2 regions of the Thermorhabdus hydrogeniformans genome follow, and region 2 is predicted to be linked to the other one. Evidence: riboswitches for the same ligand, from Rfam matches in the RefSeq annotation. Region 2 holds a riboswitch; the other holds the start of a gene.
The links. Region 2 has a riboswitch for lysine ahead of lysA (diaminopimelate decarboxylase). Riboswitches for the same ligand answer to the same signal wherever they lie in the genome.
Positions count from the first base shown of each region.

Region 1: linked by a shared signal. The riboswitch ahead of dapB (4-hydroxy-tetrahydrodipicolinate reductase) and the one ahead of lysA (diaminopimelate decarboxylase) in region 2 are both predicted to bind lysine.

Region 1 covers NZ_JBJYKD010000026.1:102-7,918, reverse strand. Annotated here, with positions in the region: gene ACKX14_RS11940 (hypothetical protein) at 1-920, shown strand, start outside; gene ACKX14_RS11935 (alpha-ribazole kinase) at 976-1,716, opposite strand; gene ACKX14_RS11930 (ECF transporter S component) at 1,775-2,275, opposite strand; cobalamin riboswitch at 2,370-2,543, opposite strand; lysine riboswitch at 2,694-2,868, shown strand; gene dapB (4-hydroxy-tetrahydrodipicolinate reductase) at 3,040-3,849, shown strand; gene ACKX14_RS11920 (aspartate-semialdehyde dehydrogenase) at 3,928-4,935, shown strand; gene dapG (aspartate kinase) at 4,948-6,171, shown strand; gene dapA (4-hydroxy-tetrahydrodipicolinate synthase) at 6,290-7,174, shown strand.
Region 2 covers NZ_JBJYKD010000002.1:48,494-56,310, reverse strand. Annotated here, with positions in the region: gene spoVAE (stage V sporulation protein AE) at 1-203, shown strand, start outside; gene ACKX14_RS01220 (hypothetical protein) at 213-590, shown strand; gene ACKX14_RS01215 (spore germination protein) at 595-2,022, shown strand; gene ACKX14_RS01210 (acyl-CoA dehydratase activase-related protein) at 2,069-3,067, shown strand; gene ACKX14_RS01205 (acyl-CoA dehydratase activase-related protein) at 3,039-4,154, shown strand; gene ACKX14_RS01200 (acyl-CoA dehydratase activase) at 4,129-5,100, shown strand; lysine riboswitch at 5,176-5,361, shown strand; gene lysA (diaminopimelate decarboxylase) at 5,500-6,828, shown strand; gene ACKX14_RS01190 (site-2 protease family protein) at 6,958-7,578, shown strand; gene trpS (tryptophan--tRNA ligase) at 7,604-7,817, shown strand, end outside.

The DNA.
Region 1 (7,817 bases), on a different contig from region 2:
AAGCCTTAAGGATATTTTTCATATATCTGCTGGCGTTGATGCTTGCAGTTTCGAGTTTTGCAGTAACCGGCGGATGTTCAAGGAAGCCGGCAAAATCCCCTTCCAGAGGTTCCGGTTCCGAAAAGAAGGAGTCTCAAGCCCTGCAAAAACTCCAGGCAGATGTGGAAAAGCTTGTTAAGGATTTTGAAAAAGAGTATTTGAAAAAGGCCGCCCCCTCTCCCACGTCTCAGGGGAGGGGAGCCGGGCAGGCGGGTCAGGGGCAGCAGGGCGACCGGCAAAGCGGTGGGCAGGGCGGACAGAAAGGCGGGCAATCTCAGGGCAAAGGTCAGGGAGGGGGTCAGGAGGGTGGCCAGCAGAGCGGCCAGGGCGGCATGCAGGGGCAGGCGGGACAGGAGTCGGAACCCGACTGGGCCAAATTTGAACAGGCCGTCACCCAGATACACTCTCAGTGGAACAGCTTCCAGCCCGAAGCCATGAAAAACGGAGCCACCCCCGACATGGTGGGCGCCTTCAGCGCCAACCTCAACCGGCTCACCATGACCCTTACCCGGCAGGATTTATATCAGGGATTGCTTTCCGCTAACGACCTCTACGAAAAAACCGTCTCCTTTGAAAAACTGTTCAAAACCAAGTCGCCCCCCGAAGCCAAAAATATCCTCTACAATATAAGAAACGCGCTGTACAGGGCTTTGAACAACGAGGAAAGCGAGGCGTCGTCGGCAATGGCCAAAGCTCTTGCCGGCTGGGAAATAGTTAAGGCTCAGCTTAAAAATATGGATACCGCCGGAAAGGTGGAATTTTCATTGAAAGAATTCCAACAGGCCCTTGCCGAAAAGGACCCGAACCTAATAAAAATCAAGGCTCAAATCGCGGAAAAGAATATCCAGGATGCGATAAAGTCCATGGAAATGCAGCAGTAACAGCAGTTTTAAACCCGCAGGTAGATGGGTGCAGGCCGATGGGAGCTTATGGCCTTCAAACATCAATGACGCCCAATAAGTATACCGGCTGGGAACACGTAAGTTTTAAATCCTCGGAGCTGGTAACCAGGACGCATGTGGCCGGGCCGGCGGATTTTTTTATGTCCAGCGGCACATTATCCTGCCAGGTCAGTGAAAGACCCAGATGTGACACCAGGAGCTCCGCTTCGCCTTTTATGCCTTTGGAACCAACGGGAATTATGTCATGTATGCATGGAATCTGGGAAAGCTTTCTTACCAGATTTGTGTCGGCGATCCGGGAGTCGTTTAATTTTACCTCGTCTCCCACCCTGGGCATCCCGACACAGTAAAGCCTGTCTCCGGCCCGCGTTCTGTTCACGCGCAGGTCGCTTTTTTTTGCTATTCCGGTTACCGTGACGCCGAGGCCTGTCTGACAGGTGAGGATGTTTTTTTCTGTGCTGATGACCACGGGCAGGTCCAGGCCGGCTTCGCACAATTCCTCCCTGATTCCCGCCAAGATTTTTTCCCCGGTGGGTGACGGCTCGCAGCATACGGCGGCCGCCACCGCCTTTGGGGCGGCCCCAACGGCCAGGGTTTCCATCAGGGCCACCCGGCAGGTGAACCTCCCCACCACGGATGCCGGTACCTTCACCACATCCCTCCGCTTCTCACCAATCCCCCCCGCGGAATCGCATGCTATCGTGAGATAGAAGTCCCCCGGAATATCTACAATGCACACATCCCGGTTTGAGGGCAGGATTTTGTTTTCTGCCAACTTTTTCCCCTCCAGTGTAATCTATGGTTTTATCTTTGCGTAGAAAGTGGTTTCACATCTATCTATTTGACAGAGATGCTTCATCCGGTTTGAAAACCGCCGCCACGGCCCTGTAAACCAGGGCGGCCAAGGCCACGTTGGCAAAAGAAGCCGAGAGCAGCGGAATAACCATGGCGGCAAAAAAACCAAAGCCAAACTGCGGCAGCGGGATAAAACTGGCCGGCGCCACTATCCCGTTTAGAAGCGTGGCTGCGACCACCGCCAGTGGAAGGCTGAATCTTTTGAGCCGGCCGTACACCCAGGCGAAAACGGCCATCTCCAGGGCAATAATCAAGTGCAGGGGCAGGGTCAAGGGAAATCCGGCTAAAAAACCGGTAAAAAGGTGCCCCAGGGCGGCGGTGACTGCACCGTATCCGGGGCCCAGAAAAAGGGCGGCCAGAAACCCCGGGGCCGAATCGAAGGCAACCGTCCCCGTGGGGCTTGGCAACTTGATGGCGGCCCCCGCGGCGCTTAGGGCAATAAACATTCCCGTCAAAACCAGATTTTTTGTTTTTTGCATGATCCTGAACCCTCCTGTATTTATTGTTTTTAACACAAATGAAAAAGCCCGCAGTCTAACATGCATTAGACCGCGGACTTTACCATCATCCCCGGAATCAAAACCTCTCAAGGCAGGTCTCCTGGCTCAGGTTCACAGCCGCTTAATCCTTCCCGGTTTCCCAGTGGATACATTAAGCCGCTCCCCTTTACAGTGGCGGGACCGCGCCGGACTTTCACCGGTCTTCCCTATTCTCCCCCAAGGGGGCACCTCGAGAGGGTTGCTGCAATTTTACTGATATTATTATATAAAAAAGCTGTCGGTTGTGTCAACAAATAAGAAAATCATTGCAATATTAAAAAAAAGAGCCGAGAAAAAGCTTGACATGGCATGGAAGTTAATGATAATATAATAAAAATTAATACCCCTGTCGGCAGAGGGGTGAGGTAGAGGTTGCGATAGCCAAGAGTACCGCCGGTGAGTTGGGGGCGATGATCCGGCGGGAAAGGGGCGTTCGCCGAAGTCCGGGAATTCCCGCGTTCCCGGGCTGGGGTCGCATTTAAGAGGTGCGGCACTGTCACCAGAGTGTTATTTGGTGGAGCGCTATCTCACAACCGTGGGAATTTTTTTAATTTGTGTAAAACGGTTATGAGCTCTGGTGCCATAATCGTTTTAATTTTATGATTTTTTATTCGGAACAAAATCGCCTGATCGCGGAAAATGGGCTGCTGTTTGTTTACCGGTCTGCATATAAATATATAAAAAACTTGGAAAGGATGAGTGTCATGGTTGCGGGTAAAATTAAAGTCATCGTGACAGGCGCGGCCGGGAGGGTCGGGAGGGAAATTTCTTCCGCCATTCTGGAACAGGAGGATATGGAACTGGTGGGCGCCGTAGACGTGGCGGGCACGGGGCAAGACCTGGGAGAACTGGTGGGGAAAAAACAAACAGGAATAATTGTGGAAAAAGACCTGGAACAGGTTATCAAAAGAACCGATGCCGAGGTAATGGTAGATTTCACCAACAGCCAGGCTGCCCTGGAAAACGCGCGGGTGGCCGTTTTCAACGGAGTGAGGCCTGTTATAGGTACCACCGGACTGGCTCCGTCGGATATTGAAAAACTGCGGGCCTGGTGTGAGCAAAACCGTACCGGTGCTTTCCTGGCGCCCAATTTTGCCATTGGCGCGGTTTTAATGATGCTGATGGCCAGAATGGCCGCCAGGTACTTCCCGGATGTTGAGATCATCGAACTTCACCATGACGGCAAACTCGACGCCCCATCGGGGACTTCACTGATGACGGCGGAACTAATTAACCGCGAACGGGGGCATGTGGAAGAGGCCAAAAGGCCCGAGCTGGAGAAATTACCCAACGTCCGCGGAGGAAGCCTGAATGGCGTAAGAATCCACAGCGTCAGGCTTCCGGGGCTGATAGCCCACCAGGAAGTGATATTCGGCGGATTGGGTCAGATATTGAGCATAAGGCACGATTCCACCAGCCGGGTGTCGTTTGTACCCGGTGTTCTCCTGGCCGTAAGGAAAGTCCGGGAGCTTCAAGGGGTGGTTATCGGGCTGGAAAACTTGATGGAGTTCTGACGGTCTTTTGGCAAGCACCTTTTTCAGGTATTTATAATAAAATAAATTGATGCAACAACTTCTGGAGGGATATGAGAAATGAAGAAATTGAACGTAGCTGTAGTCGGGGTGGGCGCTGTGGGGAATACCATCCTGGAAGTGCTCAAAGAGCGCCGGTTCCCCGTAGGAAATTTAAAATTGCTGGCCACCAGGCGCTCGGCCGGGAAAAAGATAAAATTCGGTGACAGGGAATACGAAATCGAAGAAACAACCCCGGAATCCTTTAACGGCGTGGACCTCGCGCTGTTTGCCGGAGGAGAGGCCAGTTTAAAATTCGCAGGCGAAGCCGTAAAGCGCGGCGCCGTGGTCATCGACAACAGCAGCAATTTCCGCCTGGATCCCCAGGTGCCGCTGGTGGTGCCGGAAGTAAACCCCGACGACGTCAGGTGGCACCGGGGCATCATCGCCAACCCCAACTGTTCCACCATTCAGATGGTGGTGGCTTTAAAGCCGCTCCACGATGCCGCGAGGATTAAGCGGGTGATTGTTTCGACTTATCAGGCCGTATCCGGCGCGGGCCAGGAAGCGATGGACGAGCTGATAGAACAGACCGGTGCGGTGCTGGCCGGTGACATGATGCCGCCAAAGGTTTTTCCGCACCGGATAGCTTTTAACCTTATACCTCACATAGATGTTTTTATGGAAAACTCCTACACAAAGGAAGAAATGAAAATGGTATATGAGACCAGGAAGATGTTCCACGACGACAGCATTCTCATTAGCGCCACAGCCGTCAGGGTGCCGGTGCTGAGAAGCCATTCCGAAGCCGTTACCATTGAGACCGAAAGAAAGCTTTCCCCGGCGGAGGCCAGGGAGATACTGAGCAGGGCGCCGGGGGTGGTCGTGATGGACGACCCCGGAAAGGCGATTTATCCAATGCCTGCGGATTGCTCCAATCGCGACGAGGTATTCGTAGGCCGCATCAGGGAGGACATATCCTGCCCCAGCGGGCTGTGCATGTGGGTTGTGGCGGACCAGTTGAGGAAGGGCGCCGCCACCAATGCGGTCCAGATAGCCGAATTGTTATTGAATTACGGGTTGATATAGGTGGGGGCAAAAATGAAGATTCTGGTACAGAAATTTGGAGGAACATCGGTGGCCACACCCGAAGCGAGGCGGCGGGTGATAGAAAAAATAATTAATGCCCGAAAGCAGGGTTACCGGCTGGTGGTCGTGGTTTCCGCCATGGGGAGGCGGGGCGCCCCTTATGCCACCGATACCCTGAAGGGTCTTCTGGAAGCTTCGGGTTCAAATGTATCTCCGAGGGAGATGGACCTTATCCTCTCCTGCGGGGAAATCATTTCCGGCACCGTTTTAACCGGTTCCCTGCAGGCCGCAGGATTCAAGGCCATCTTTTTAACCGGGGCCCAGGCGGGCATTATCACCGACAACCGGTTCGGAAATGCGACCATACGCAGGGTGGACCCCGGCAGGATACTGACGCACCTTGAGGAGGATAAGATCGTGGTGGTGGCCGGCTTCCAGGGAATAACCGAGGACGGCGAGATCACCACTATTGGCCGGGGCGGGAGCGACACCACGGCCGCGGCACTGGGAGTGGCCCTGGATGCGGAGGCGGTGGAAATCTATACGGATGTAGACGGCATCAAGACGGCGGACCCCAGGATAGTGAGCGATGCCAGAACCCTTGATACTGTTACATACAATGAAATCTGCCAGCTGGCCCATGAAGGCGCCAGGGTGGTGCATCCCAGGGCTGTGGAAATTGCCATGCAAAAAAACATCCCGCTGAAGATAAAATGCACTTTCAACGATGAACCGGGGACGGTGGTTACAGGCGCCGGGGTGTTTAAGGAGGGAGGGGCCACAATATTAAACGGGAGGGTAATTACCGGCATAACCCAGATTCCCGGTTTGACTCAGCTCAGGATAAATACCGGCGCGCTTGAAGACAAAACACTGCAGGTCAAAATGCTGAAGGCCCTGGCCCGGGCCGACATAAGCATCGACTTCATCAACATTTCTCCCGAAGCAATGGTGTTTACCGTAAAAGATGAAGTCAGCTCGCGGGCGGTCCGGATAATCGAGGACATGAAGATACCGGTGGCCGTGAAAAAGGGCTGCGCCAAAGTGGCCGTTGTGGGAGCGGGGATGACGGGCGTCCCTGGAGTCATGGCAAACATCGTGGAGGCCCTGGCGGAAGAGGGGATTGAGATTCTGGAATCCGCGGATTCCTACACCACCATATGGTGCCTGGTGGAAGAGGCCAAAATGGAAAAGGCGGTGCAGGCACTGCACAGGAAATTTAATCTGGGTAAATAAGACATGTTTTTTGTAAAACCTAGCGGCGGCAGGCGGCAGTCCGCCGCCGGCGGAGGGTTTTCAGAAAAATCATTATGAAGATAAAATATAAAATTATATTAAAGGGATGGTGGAAAAATTGGTTGATTTCGGTAGAGTCATAACGGCTATGGTGACCCCTTTTGACGATGATCTCGAAGTGAATTTCGAGGAAGCCGGGAGGCTGGCGGTCCATCTTGCCGAAAACGGCAGCGATACCCTGGTGGTGGCCGGGACCACCGGAGAGTCGCCTACCCTCTCGAAGGAAGAGAAACTGGAATTGTTTAAAACCGTGGTCCGCGCGGTAAATGGCAGGGCCCGGGTCATAGCGGGGACCGGCAATTACAACACAAAAGAGACTATAGAACTGACCAGGGCGGCGGAGAAAATTGGGGTGGACGGGGTATTGCTGGTGGTGCCCTATTACAACAAACCCACCCAGGAGGGGCTGTACCGGCACTTTGCGGCGGTGGCAAGGGAAACCTCACTGCCCATCATGCTCTACAACGTGCCCTCCAGGACCGGCTGCAACCTGGAGGCCGCCACGGTGGCAAGGCTGGCGGAGATAAAGAACATTGTGGCAGTCAAGGAAGCAAGCGGCAATATGGACCAGGTTACGACCATCAGGAAAAACACCGGGCCCGATTTCGCCATATACAGCGGGGATGATTCATTGACCCTGCCCATATTATCCCTGGGCGGCCGCGGTGTGGTGAGTGTCGCCTCCCACATCGTCGGAAGAGAAATGCGCGAAATGATAATTGCCTATGAGGAGGGCAGGGTGAAAGAAGCGGCGGAAATTCATGGGCGCCTGTTCCCGATTTTTAAGGCGCTGTTCATGACCACGAACCCCATCCCGGTAAAGGCGGCGCTCGGTATGCTTGGCTTCAAAACGGGTAAATTGAGGCCCCCGCTCTGTGAGCTGGCGGAACATGAGGCGGAAAAGCTCCGCAAGGTGTTAATAGAACAGGGCATACTCAAATGAGCCCGTAAAAAGCCCCTGGTAAACAGAGGCTGAAATTTAAATATCCGGCCGGTGACAATATCACTGGCCGGATTGTACGTGCGCCCGGCACGGGCGGGCTTTTACAGAAAAAGTCTGACGTGGGGCTGGTAGCGGCGACCGTTAGCTGTGCCTTCTCCCCCAGAGAGAAAGGGAGAAGATTTAAGGGTATGATCCTTCAATCAAGCGCTCAGACTGTATCCCTACAGAGCCTTATCCTCTCTGAAAAAGGAGACACACCCACATTTTAAACAGTAATATTTAAGTTCCGTTTGAGCTTGAAAAACAACATCAGCATCGCAATGGATTTCACCAATGACGCTACAGCAGTCATGATACTGCCAACACACTATGAATCCAATAAAGTAATACCTATTTCCAAAGAAAAAGTTAATATTACATTACCTGATTGACCTTACAGCCACTACGTAAAGCGAATAAGTGAGAGGTCAAGGGCCAACGAAGTTCGGGCGAAGCCATCCCTTAACATTGAGTAAGGGAGCTTTATAATGCTGCAAATAAGGTCAATTATGAATAATTTTGTCAGAGGGCGTTTTTTATATAAAAAATAGGACTTGATAATCCATCTTGACACGGACAAATTTAACATTATGTTGACATAAAA
Region 2 (7,817 bases):
TGGTGGAAATAGGAAAGGCGGGGGCAACGATACCTCTACCGGGGTTCGGGCACAATCTGGTAACGGGGGTAATAGAGGATGTAGATAAATACGGCTTTTGGGGTATATTCACCGGCGCATTGAGGTCCGCCGCAGCCGGGATAACGGCTGCGGTAGTATTCGGATATTTAATGGCGGTTGTTTTCAATCCCAAATCCAAGTAGGAGAAAAAAATGTTGATTGATATTATAGGTATCCTTCTAACCATATTAATTATAAGCCCAAGGTACTGGAATATAGTATTTTTAATTTCCTGTGCCGACTTGTTGTTTTCCGTGTGTATTTCTCTGGTTCTTCAATCACGAATAACAGAAGTTATTGCCGGGGGTATTTTTTCTTCCATTACCTGGCCCGGTGGAAAAAGCTTTTTGACTATTTTAGGTCCTCTATTTTTGCTGACGATTGGTTTGGGGCTTGCCGGGCCCAAAGAAATCCCGTGGCTCGATCTGATAAACCCCCTTGCCGGTTTCCGAAAACCATGGCCGGTTATAATGATAAAGCTGGCAGTATTTAGAATGCTTGTATTTCTATATTTTCTTGCCGGGAAGTGAATCGATGGAAATAAAAAGACAGCTGAATGAAAACCTGGATTTTCTGTCGGAAAAGCTTGGGATAGGCGAAAGTTTTGACATTATATCCAGGCCGTTAAAAATAGCCGAAAGAAGTGCGGCTCTGGTCTTTATCGACGGTTTTGTTAAAGATCAGGTTATATTGAGAATTCTGGAGACGCTATTGAGAGTAAAGAAAGAGGATTTTTTTCCGGAAACCGTGGAAAACCTGATAAAATCAAAAATCAGTTATATCGAAGTAGAAGCGGTGTCAACCATTGAAGAGGTTATAGACAACGTACTGGCCGGCCCGGTGGCCTTGCTCATAGACGGCCTAAAGGAAGCCATTATCATCGATGCCAGACAATACCCCGCCAGGAATCCCGAGGAGCCCGATCTTGAAAGGGTTACCAGGGGTCCCAGAGACGGCCTGGTTGAAACGGTGGTTTTTAACACAGCCCTGATTAGGCGAAGGTTGAAAGACCCCTCGCTGCGCAACGAAATCCTGAAAGTTGGTCTGAGGACAAAAACCGACGTGGTGGTTTCATATTTAAGAGACAAGGCTGATCCTGAGCTGGTGGAGAGAATCAAGGCCAAAATTAAGGGCATTAAGACCGATGATCTGGTGATGGCCGAAAAAAGTCTTGAGGAATTTATTGTAGGAAAAAACTGGAATCCTTTTCCTAAAGTCCGGTTCACCGAAAGACCCGATGTGGTGGCAGCTCATCTGTTGGAAGGCTACATTGCTGTTATGGTGGATACATCCCCCAGCGTAATGATCCTACCGGCCAATATTTTTAACTTTATCCAGCACGCCGAGGACTATTACCAGAACCCCATAGTGGGAACTTATATTCGCTGGGTAAGGATACTGGGGATAATACTGTCCTGGATACTGCCCCCACTATGGCTGGTACTGGTCTACAGCAGAGCATTGTTGCCTTCGTGGCTTAAGTTTATCGGGCCCAGGAAGGACACCCCGGTACCTCTATTTGGCCAGTTTCTGATCCTGGAGATTGGGCTTGACTTAATAAGAATAGCGCTAATACACACTCCCAACGCCCTGGCGACATCCCTGGGTTTACTTGGAGCCATTATGCTGGGGCAGTTTGCGGTAGAAATTGGCCTTTTCTCATCGGAAACAATTTTATACATTGCAATAACCGCGATAGGAACCTTTGCCACACCCAGCATAGAGTTTGCTCTCGCAGTGAGGCTTTTCAGGCTTTTAATACTGATACTAACAGGGATTTTTTCAGCGCCGGGTTTTATGGCGGGTGTAATTTTGACTTTGGCCGTACTTTTTACCACCAGATCCGTAGATAATAATTCTTACATGTGGCCTCTAATTCCACTGGATAGAAAGGCCCTGTCGACAGTGATCTTTAGAAAGCCCATACCTGAAATTCAAAACCGGGAAAGATATAAAAAATGAAAAAATGGAAATAAATAGGTAAAGAAATGGTAATAGAGGTGTGATTATGAAAATAGGGATACCCAGAGCTTTGCTTTTTTACAATTATTATCCCCTCTGGAAAACCTTCTTTGAAAATTTGGGGCATGAGGTGGTGCTTTCCGGTCCCACAAACAAAAAAATTTTAAAAGACGGCGTTGAATTGACGGTGGATGACGCCTGCCTGCCGGTGAAACTTTTTCACGGGCATGTCAAAGAACTACTGGGAAAGGTTGACGCCTTATATGTGCCGAGAATTGTAAGCGTAGAGCCGAAAAAATATATCTGCCCCAAGTTTTTAGGGCTTCCGGACATGATTAAAAGCAACATTCCAGATTTGCCGCTAATGATAGATACGAAACTTGATTTATACAAAAGGAAAAGCGGTATGTACGAACATTTTTTTCAGATCGGCAGAATTCTAAATAAAAATAAACTGAATATCATCGCAGCGTATATTAAAGCCTGGAAAGCTTATAAAAACCATGCGAAAAGATTTAGCGTAGATGCACAAGAGGCTTTAAACAATATATTAAACAATTATGATCTAAAAAACGGAATTAACCGCGTTAACGACTTCAAATATGCGGTTCTCCTGCTGGGACACCCATATAATCTCTATGACAGCTTTATTAACATGAATTTGATTTCAAAATTGAGTCAGAACAGTGTAAAAGTAATAACACCAGAAATGGTGCCTTTAAGGAAAATCCTCCGGGGAGCGGCAAACCTGCCCAAGGACATGTTCTGGACTCTTGGCAGGAACATAATAGGTTGCGCATATTGTCATCTGGAAGAGGAAGAAATAGACGGCATTATACATGTGGCCTCCTTCGGTTGCGGCCCCGATTCCCTGGTGGGCGAACTTCTGGAGCGCATGGTTATACGGAAGTATAAAATGCCTTTTCTTTATTTAAACCTTGATGAGCATGCTGGAGAAGCCGGTTTTAATACAAGGCTCGAGGCGTTTTTGGATATCTTAGAAGGGAGAAAAGACGGTGAAAATAACCTTTCCGCATATGGGTAATATTTATATACCCATAAAAACTTTTTTCGAGCAGCTGGGTGTTGAAGTTATAGTGCCACCGATTTGTAATAAAAGAACACTGGAGCTCGGGGTCAAACACTCGCCGGAATTTGCCTGCCTCCCTCTGAAAATAAACATAGGGAATTTTATTGAATCTTTGGAAAAGGGTGCTGATGTCATAGTTATGGCGGGAGGTTCAGGGCCATGCAGGTTTGGATACTATGCCCAGGTTCAGAGAGAAATTTTAAAAGATTTGGGGTTTCATTTTGACATGGTGGTCCTTGAGCCACCGAGGGGTCATTTATTAGAGTTGATTCAAAAGCTGGGCCGCATAGTCAATAAGAAAAACCGCACCTTTAAAGAGATTGTGAATGCGGGGAAGTTGGCGTGGCAAAAAGCCATCCTCCTGGATGAGCTGGATCGAATGGCCAGCAAAACAAGACCGCTGGAACTGAACAAAGGGGATACCGAAAGAAAGTATGACGAGGCGATGAAGCTGATAGAAAAGGCGAGGAACGAAGCCGAAATGGGAGATGTGAAGCGTGAAATACAGGAGATGTTTTTGAGCATAAAAGTAGATGGCAGTAGAATCCCGGTCAAAATAGGGCTGGCGGGAGAAATATATACTGTTTTAGAACCTTTTGTAAATCTGTATATTGAAAAACAGCTGGGTGAACTGGGGGTGGAAGTTCGGAGGAGTATTTATATTACCGATTGGTTCCGAGAAAATATCTTTCCCTCATTTTTAAAACCAAAGGAGCACGCTGAAATCCTGAAACTTGCCAGTCCATATATAAACTGCTTTGTGGGAGGTCACGGCCGGGAAACGGTAGCCGAGGTTGTCAGATTTTCAAGGGAAGGTTTTGAAGGCGTTATCCAGTTGCTGCCTTTTACGTGCATGCCAGAAATTGTGGCAAAAAGCGTTCTACCGAATGTAAGCAGAAAATACTCAATCCCTGTAATGACTCTGGTTTTGGATGAACATTCGGCGGAAGCCGGTTTTAGAACACGCCTTGAAGCTTTTGTGGACATGATAAGACACAGATCGGAGGTGGATATCCATGACAAGATGTTCGCTGGGAATTGATGTGGGCTCGGTCAGCACCAATTTAGTCTTGCTCGACGAACAGAACAAACTCGTGGAAAAACTTTATTTGAGGACGGCGGGCAGGCCTATAGACGCAATAAAAGAAGGCCTTTCAATGCTTCAGAAAAAGTATAAAAATGAAATTGAAGTTTTTGCCGTGGGGGCTACAGGCAGCGGAAGACAACTGGCATCAATCCTGGTGGGGGCGGATATTGTTAAAAACGAAATCACGTCTCACGCAGTGGCGGCTCTATCTCAGGTGCCCTGTGCCAGCACCATTTTGGAAATTGGTGGACAGGATTCGAAGATAATAATCATAAGAGACGGGATCGTGGTGGATTTTGCCATGAACACTGTATGTGCGGCCGGAACCGGCTCCTTTTTGGACAGGCAGGCTCAAAGGCTGGGCATACCCATTGAAGAATTCGGGCAAAAAGCGCTTCAATCTAAGATCCCCACCAGAATAGCAGGGCGGTGCGCCGTTTTTGCAGAGTCGGATATGATACATAAGCAGCAAATTGGGCATAAAGTCGAGGATATCATCTGGGGCCTCTGCCAGGCGCTGGTGAGAAATTATCTGGCGAATGTTGCCAAGGGGAAGGAGATAAAACCTCCCGTGCTCTTTCAGGGCGGAGTGGCGGCAAATGTGGGAATAAAAAAAGCGTTTGAAAATGAACTGGGAATGGAAATAACGGTCCCAAAAAATTACGACGTCATGGGGGCCGTGGGAGCGGCCATCCTTGCCGCAAGGCACATGGCTCAGCAAGAAAATAAAAAAACGAATTTTATGGGATTTGATGTGGCTTTTCGAAATTACCATGTCGGCAGTTTTGAGTGCAAAGGGTGCCCAAACTTATGCGAAGTGGTGCAGATTTTCTCAGACAATAGGCTCCTGGCCCGCTGGGGAGATAAATGCGGAAGGTGGTCGTCTTCCCTGGCCGTTTAAATTTTTTTTCTTGACAATGTAGGATTTCTTGTGTTATATTGTTTTAAACTGAATATTTATACCTCATCTCGTAAGAGTTGGGGTAGAGGTTGCGGCGCATCAAGAGTACCTTTGCGGAGGCCGGGAGCCGATAATGCCAAGGGAAAGGGGTCGCCGCCGAAGTGCGGTTTTTACCCGGAAAACCGTGCTGGGTCCATATCGAAGAGGTATGGAACTGTCACCAAAAAATTCCCGGTTTTTTGGTGGAGCGCTACTTCAGTTAGGGGAAGAGAGGAGGTATTTGCCTAGAGTTAAAGACAACCGGCAAATATCTGGGTTGTCTTTTTTGTTCACAACCGGCAAATATCTGCGGTTGTTTTTTTATGTCTACTATAAAGATTTACGAAAGGAGATAAAATGATGTTTTACGGCACCGCCAGAATTAATGAGGCAAACCATCTGGAAATCGGCGGGTGCGACGCAGTGGCTCTGGCCAGGGAATTCGGCACCCCATTATATGTAATGGATGAGGATCTTATCCGCCAGAACTGCCGTCAATATAAAGACACATTATCAAAACTGCACGAAAACAGCGAAGTGATATATGCGGGAAAAGCCTTTCTAACCATGGGGATGTGCAGGATTCTGGAGGAGGAAGGCCTCGCACTGGATGTAGTTTCTGGAGGAGAGCTTTACACGGCTATAAAAGCAGGTTTTCCCGCGGAAAAAATTTATTTTCACGGCAACAACAAGTCCTGTGATGAGCTGAACATGGCCATCGAGTACGGAGTAGGTAGGGTGATAGTTGACAATTTCTTTGAACTGGAGATATTAAAGGATCTGCTGAAAAAACATCATGCCAAGATCAGGGTTTTGCTCCGTATAACGCCGGGCATCGAAGCCCATACCCATGATTATATTAAGACCGGGCAGCTGGACTCAAAATTCGGTTTTGGTATGGAAAACGGTCATGCGATGATGGCCGTAGAGAACGCTTTAAGCATAAAGGGTATAAAATTAATGGGATTTCACTGCCATATAGGCTCTCAAATTTTTGAAAAGGAACCCTTCCAGATGGCAGCCGAGGTGATGATGAAATTCGCCAGGGATATTTATGACAGGTACGGTTACAAAGCCGGTGAAATTGATTTTGGCGGAGGTTTTGGTATAAAATATATCGATGAAGACAGGCCTTTGCCGGTGGAAACTTATCTATCGACACTGGTTGAATCCGTTAAATTATGGGCGGAAAGGGTAAATATGCCCGTGCCGAGGATTTTAATTGAACCTGGCAGGGCTATTGTCGGACCGGCCGGGACCACTCTTTATACAGTGGGTTCCATAAAAAACATCCCAGGTATACGAAAATACGTCAGCGTCGACGGCGGCATGAGCGACAACATCAGACCGGCACTTTACGGCGCAAAATACAGCGCCATACTGGCAAACAAGGCGGGGCTTGCTCCTCAGGAAAAGGTGTCTGTTGCGGGTAAATGCTGTGAGTCGGGAGACATGCTGATCTGGGATGTGGCTTTACCCAAGGTAGCCCCCGGGGATATTCTGGCAGTATTTTGTACAGGCGCTTATCATTATACCATGTCCAGCAACTACAACCGGCTCCCGAGGCCAGCCGTGGTGTTTGTCAGGGAGGGAAAGGCACACCTGATGGTCAAGAGGGAAACCTATGAAGACCTGCTGCGCAACGAGGTATTCGCGCCTTCAAAAAAAGCTGTTTCTTTTGCCCTGTAGAGCAATATCTCCATGGCGCTTTCATATATAAATTAAAAGTGCGTAAGATGCGCACTTTTTTCGTTTTGATATAAATGTTATAATGCTATAAGGATATATTAAAATTAAGCCAAAGAAAGGGAGAATTACATGAATTTTTTCGGCCCGGAGATGTTGTTGAGAATACCGGCCCTGTTAATAGCCATTACATTCCATGAGTTTGCCCATGCCAAAGTTTCCGATGCTCTGGGGGACCCGACGCCGGCGTGGAGCGGCAGATTGTCGTTAAATCCACTGGTTCATCTGGACCCGGTGGGCCTGCTAATGCTCTGGATTTTTAAGTTCGGATGGGCAAAGCCGGTCCAGGTGAACCCGACTTATTACAAAAATCCACGACAGGGCATCATGCTGGTTTCACTGGCGGGCCCCCTTTCCAATCTTTTGCTGGCGTTTATTACATTGGCTTTATTAAAATCAAATCTTTTCATAAGCGGCTTACTGGAAAGTTTTATATACCTCCTTTTTCTTTACAACCTGACGCTGGCGGTTTTTAACTTGATCCCCATCCCGCCGCTGGACGGGTCGAAAATCCTGATGGGCTTTTTACCCGGCAGGCAGGCATATATGTTTTCCCAGCTGGAAGCCTATGGCCCAATCATATTAATCGCTCTGGCCTATTTCGGCTTTTTAGACGGGGTTCTGGAACCTTTAATTTCTGTGGTATATACCGGCCTGGATAATTTGACGAATATAATTTTATTGAGATTATAATGATTGGCAGGGAGGAGTTTTACAAATGAAAGGACATAGAGTTTTTAGCGGAATGAGGCCCACGGGGCGCCTGCACATGGGGAATATGATGGGCGCTCTGACAAATTGGGTAAAGCTGCAGGATGAATGTGAGTGCTATTTTGCGGTGGTGGACTGGCACGCCCTGACCACAGGATATGAAGACACCGCAAACATTAAAAATAACATAAGAGAGATGGTCATCGACTGGATAAGCTGTG